DNA from 2 places in the Psychrobacter sp. NPDC078409 genome. Region 1 is predicted to be linked to the other one. Evidence: predicted binding sites of a transcription regulator. Region 1 holds the regulator's gene; the other holds the start of a gene.
The links. The regulator PhoB, encoded in region 1, activates phosphate uptake and scavenging genes when phosphate is short. The targets are predictions, from matches to a motif close to TGTCATNAANCTGTCATAA.

Region 1 (3,218 bases):
ACACTTGGGGCGCAGCACGTAGTCAAGGCCGCTCCCACGAAGGTATCGATATCTTTGCGCCGCGTAATACTCCCGTGCAGTCGACTACGCAAGGCGTAGTAAGCAAAGTTGGTGAAAACACATTGGGTGGGCGCGTAGTCGTGGTAGTAGGGCCGGGCGGCGCAGGACATTACTACGCTCATCTAGAAGACTATGCTGACATCTCCCCCAATGATTGGGTCAATCAGGGCGATGTGATAGGTTATGTAGGTGATAGCGGTAATGCAAAAGGAACGCCTACGCATGTACATTACGGTATCTATATTAATGGCAGTGCGGTCAATCCTTATCCACTTTTGCAAAAGGATTAACGAATATAGAAAAGTATGTCGTTAACCTGATTTAAAGTCGTGCTAGGTTTAGATTAATCAAAAAACGGAAGCCGAAAAACTGTCGTTAATACAGCCCCTAAATCATATTAATTGGCTGTGACGGATCTGACGTAATTTGAGGGGAATACCACACTAAATGTCGACCCTTCCCCTTCCACTGAATCGATTTGCAGTTGCGCTTCGTGCTGGTGCAATACGTGTTTTACAATCGCTAATCCCAACCCCGTACCACCTGTCGCACGACTGCGACCTTTGTCGATACGATAGAAACGCTCTGTCAAACGGGCGATATGCTCTGACGCAATACCGATCCCATCATCTTCGACCGCGAAACGGCAACCATCAGACGTCCTTGTCCAGCTGATAGTGATATTGCCGCCCTTTGGCGTATATTTGATTGCATTGATTACTAGATTGGATAGCGCACTATTCAAGTACATCTCTGACCCGTACAGCCCATCATAGGTATCTATATGCAAATGAATAATATGTTTGTACGCTTGGTTGTAGGCCTGTGCATCGTCGTAGATATTGGTCAGTAACTTAGTCATATCTATGTAATGTAGCTCGTGTGACTCTTCGATTTCAATCTTAGACAATAGCAGTAAGTCGTTCACGATTCTGTTCATACGGGCAGTTTGCTGGGTCATCAGCTCAAAACCGCGACGCCATTGCGGCGGCATATCTGGCTGATCGGAGAAATTCTCCAGATAGCCCATCATTACCGTCAATGGTGTTCTAAGCTCATGCGAGACATTCGCCACAAAATCCTGACGCATTTGCTCTAAGTGCCGCAGGCGGGTCACATCATATACAAACAGCAGTTTTTCATCACCGAAAGGGGTCAGTTCGCACTTTAAGTAGCGACTAGGATCTCGCCATGATTCTATATGGACACCATCGTTAGGTATCGTTGTACCTTCATAGTACTGGCGGAACTCAGGTACAGTGATAAAGTCAAAAATGTTCTGACCTTTATCTTCTGGCTGTAGCAGCAATAAGTCTTGCGCCGCCTGATTCCACCATTCTAGACCATCATTGTTGTTGAGCAAAATCACTGCATCGCGCAGGGCTCGTAGTGCACTGCCGATTTTTTTGAGTTGCTCTGCTGTACTTTGAGTAGATATTTGCTCTAGTAGAGCTGATTGCTTACTTTTTGCTGGCGCTATCTTGTCCATTTTTTATCCTTACCACTATCCGCGGCCTTTATATCGCTGCGGCATTATTTGTACAAGATTAACTTGGCTCAATCAGGCTAGAAAATCGGTAGCCTGTTCCACGTACCGTCTGTATCAATGTATCACAGTCATAAGGTCGCAGTAATTTACGTAGACGTTTGATATGCACATCGATGGTTCGATCTTCGATATATACATTGCCGCCCCATACTTGATCGAGCAGCTGCGTTCGTGTATAGGCGCGCTCAGGGTGACTCATAAAAAATGCCAATAGGCGATACTCTGTGGGCCCAACATCAACGATTTTACCTGCAGCTGTCACGCGCTGACTCTTAGTATCTAAACTTAACTGCCCAATTTCGATAGGTTTGTCGCTACTCATCGCGCTACTGCGGCGTAGTACGGCTTTGATTCTAGAAATCAGCTCACGCGTCGAAAAAGGCTTAGTCATATAATCATCTGCACCTGCATCTAAACCATGAACTTTACTGTCTTCTTCACTTTTTGCCGTTAGCATAATGACTGGTATTTCAGAGAGTAGCTCATCGTTTTTTAGCATACGACAGAAATCCACACCGCTCTTGTCACCAGGCAACATCCAATCTAACAGTATCAGTGACGGCCTATGATCGACCACCTGCTGATGCGCCTCTGATACGTCAGCCGCTTGCAAGCTATCAAACCCAGCCATCTCTAGCGTCATGACAACCATTTCACGAATCGCAGGCTCATCTTCAACAATCAAAATTTGCTCATTATACATAGGACATTCTCGGTGTTAGAGGACAAAATCTAGCATGTAAAAAGGCGATATATACTCACCAGTCTCTACCTATTAAACGGATTAATTATGACAGCTTGATGACACTCTAAAATCAGATTTCTAGTAAAAAATTGAGCGGCCCATCATTGACGCTCGACACTTGCATATCCGCACCAAACTGACCAGTTGCCACATTTGGATGCTTAGTTTTGGCATAATCGACCAGTTGTTCAAATAATGCTTGCGCCGCAGCAGGTGCCATCGCACCACCAAAGTCTGGTCGGCGTCCTTTGTCTGTTTTTGCCATCAAGGTAAATTGTGAAACTAATAATAGCCCACCAGCAACCTGCTGAACGTTTTTATCCAGTTTACCAAATTTGGCCGGATCATCGTCATTTTCAAAAATGCGATAGGTCAGTATTTTGTCAATCATACGCTGGGCAGCGGCAAAATCGTCTTCGTGCCCTAAGCCAACATATGCCAATACCCCATGCTCAATCTCGCCGATACACTGCTGATCGACGACCACACTAGCGTGCTTCACCCGTTGTATGAGTGCTTTCATTTACTAATTCCTTAACAGATTATGGCCATACAATAATATGCTGTCCATGATAAAATACCGTCATTAACTTAGCTATTATTAAGGCGCGTTTGATATTCACAAATAGGTACTGTGGATCGCTAAAACTGTTCCAGACAAGGCGTAAAACGACGATAATGCTCATGCCTTATCTAGATTTACAACGTAGTATGGCGCAATTTTAGCCACTGTCAGTGCCATGGTCGAATCTCCAACACGCCCTTATTACATTACACCTTATTTTGGTAGCCTTATTATGAATGTATTTACCACCTTACAACAGCTTGTGCCGCAGCAAAAGCTCAGTAAAGTCGCTGGACGTT
Region 2 (3,218 bases), on a different contig from region 1:
CAAGTATGCCAGTTAGTCTTGCTCATTTGTAACTACAAAATGTGTCAAAGATAAGTCAGAAACTGTTTTATGAGCGCTATTTGTGATCAATAAATAGCGCTCTTTTTTGGTATATTACTTAGTATCTATTATGTGTGTTTAAGACTATTAGTAACGGTATTAACCAATATTATTCGTATCTAATTGAGTAAATAGAAGTTTTTTCACAATCGTTCAAATATAAGAAATCATCTGTTATTCGATAACGCGTGTATCGAAAAAGCAAAAAAATATGTTGCAAATTATGTCAAAGTTGTTATGCTTGTATTCGAAGTATGAGTTTGGTAACGGATGTTACGCACGGAGCAATAAAGACCAAATGTTACATGGCAGTTGCGTTATTTAATCCCAGTCATGTGTGTCATGGTTTTTTACCTTACTGTAATAGAAATTCGCCACACTTGTTTCTGACTAATCTCGGTAGCCAGTTACACATTATATCTTTGAGGATTTGTGACGATACCATTATGGGCGCCAGCTAATAATAGCTTGCTCATTACTACAATTGTAAAGTGGAGATACCCCATGAAAAAACTACTTTTAGCTACAGCAATCGCAGCCCTATCTGTATCTGCAGCCAATGCAGCACCTACCGTTTATGGTAAAGCTTTCGTTACTGCTGACTATGTAAATGCTGAGCGTGACGGTACTGATGATCAGTTCGACGTAGATAGCGATTCTGTACAAATCAACTCAAACATTTCACGCCTTGGTTTCAAAGGTTCTGAAGCGATGACTGCTAACACTGATGTTATCTATCAGTTAGAGTATGGCATTGCTATCGACGGTAATGATGACAACATTGGTTTCAAAAGCCGTGATACTTACCTTGGTCTAAACAACAAAGACTTCGGTCAGTTCCGTTTTGGTCGTAACTACTCAGTAACTGATTACATCAACAACGTGACTGTTACTGAAGGCTACTGGGATAACCTAGGTGTTAGTAACCTTGATATGGATGGCGACGTACTTGACGCTGTAACTATGGCTGATGGCGGCCGTGTTAATGATTCTATCGTATGGATTGCACCTAAATACAACGGCTTACCTTTAGAGCTTGCTCTACAGTATGGTGCTGACGAATCATTTGTTTCTGACAGTGATGACCGTGACAGTGGCTACGGTGCTTCTTTGATGTTTGACCAAGGTACTGGCTTCACTGCTGGTGTTGCTTACGAAAAAGACATGAGCCAAAATGGTGACCTTCTACGTGGTAGTGCTACTGTTGATCTAGGTAAATACATGGCTGCACCAGTTATGCTAGGCGCTATGTATCAAGTAGCTGATTTCGATGACGGTGCTAAAGACGAAAAAGGTCTAATCGTAAGCGCTGAAATGGGTCTAAACAACTTTGCTCGTCCTGCATCTGTATATGTACAGTATAATGGTACTGAAAACCTAGCTGGTTTCGACAACCGTGATTCAGATCAAGTGGTTGTAGGTGGCAAATATAACTTTAAAGACAACATGATTGCTCATGCTTATATCGGTAACAACTCTGCTGAAGACAAGAACACTAATACTGATCTTGACGTATTCGCATTGGGTGGCGGTCTAGAATACTTATTCTAGTATCACCCTTAAGCAGATTACATAAAAAGACTCATCCTTCGGGGTGAGTTTTTTTATGCACTAAAGAATGATAACGGTTATGTAAACTTTGGTTTTTTCATCTTACTGTAATATTTGCTTGGTAAAGTTATGTCTAAGCAGTTCTTATGGCTCGCTGTATATCATGGTTTCGAAGGTATAGGACCTTACCATTATATATCTAACGATCTTAGACCATTTATCACTCAAATCGTAAAGTGGAGATATCCTTTGAAAAAATTACTTTTAGCTTCAGCAATTGCAATGCTATCAGTTTCTACTGTTCAAGCAGCCCCAACTGTCTATGGTAAGGCATTTGTGACTGCTAACTATGTAAATGCTGAGCTTGATCGCCAGTCGATGGATTTGCCAAACGATGCTATCAATGTCAATGAAGACAATAGCTCGGTACAAGTTAGCTCACACTCTTCACGTTTAGGATTCAAAGGATCTGAGGCAATAACTGCTAATACAGACGTCATTTATCAATTAGAGTACGGTATCAAAATCGATGACAGTGGTAGTGACAATATTGGCTTTAAAAGCCGAGACACTTATTTGGGTCTAAAGAATAAAAACTTTGGCCAATTCCGATTCGGTCGTAACTACTCAGTTTCTGATTATGTTAACAACGTGACTGTAAATGAAGGATACTGGGATAACATTGGTTCGAGCTCTTTAGGTAGTAGCAATACACTAACTGAAGCACTTACTTTGACTGATGGTGAGCGTATCAATAACTCAATCGTATGGATTGCGCCAAAATATAACGATTTACCAGTAGAGCTTGCACTACAGTACGGCGCTGATGAGTCTTTTGTTTCTGATAGTAGTGATCGCGATAGTGGCTTCGGTGCTTCGTTGATGTTCGATCCAGGCACTGGTTTTACTGCAGGTGTTGGGTATGACAAAGATATGAGTGTTACAGGTGAGATTCTACGCGGTAGTGCTAGTGTCGACCTAGGTAAATACGTGGCTTATCCAGTGAAGCTAGGTGCGCTATACCAACAAGTAGATTTTGATGACTCAAACGATGAAGAGAAAGGTTTGGTCGTCAGTGCTGAGATGGGTCTAACCAACTTCTCACGTCCAGCTTCTGTTTATCTACAGTATGATAAGACTGAGAACTTAGCAGGTCTAGGCGGCAATGATTCAGACCAAATCGTATTGGGCGGTAAGTATAAATTCAAAGACAATATGATTGCACATGCTTATATCGGTAAAAACTCTGCAGATTTAGAAAATGGTCTCCTAGTAGTCAGAGACTACGACGACAATACTTCTGAAGAAGTTGTTGCACGCGGTGATGCGGATGTATTCGCTATCGGTGGCGGTTTAGAATACAAATTCTAAATCAGATTGTCTTATAAGTTATTCATAAAGACTCATCCTTCGGGGTGAGTTTTTTGTTGCGTAGCGTTTTAATAATAGAAAAATGTTTGCTACTGGCACCAAAATATAAGAGTTTCAGACAGTTTGCATTTTTGCCCTATATTTTATGGCATATTTTTAGTAAAATCCTTCTTTACCAATTACCGACAGAGTACTATGACCAAGTTTATATTCGTGACCGGTGGGGTAGTGTCCTC

Region 2: the regulator PhoB is predicted to act here: its motif matches at 1,707-1,725, upstream of ACQKC9_RS09360 (porin).

What each region holds. Positions count from the first base shown of each region.
Region 1 is NZ_JBNNGW010000008.1:51,394-54,611, reverse strand. Features, by position in the region: gene ACQKC9_RS13230 (M23 family metallopeptidase) at 1-350, shown strand, start outside; gene phoR (phosphate regulon sensor histidine kinase PhoR) at 458-1,549, opposite strand; gene phoB (phosphate regulon transcriptional regulator PhoB) at 1,608-2,312, opposite strand; gene dtd (D-aminoacyl-tRNA deacylase) at 2,425-2,877, opposite strand; gene asd (archaetidylserine decarboxylase) at 3,152-3,218, shown strand, end outside.
Region 2 is NZ_JBNNGW010000004.1:140,802-144,019, reverse strand. Features, by position in the region: gene ACQKC9_RS09365 (porin) at 565-1,611, shown strand; gene ACQKC9_RS09360 (porin) at 1,861-2,982, shown strand; gene ACQKC9_RS09355 (CTP synthase) at 3,178-3,218, shown strand, end outside.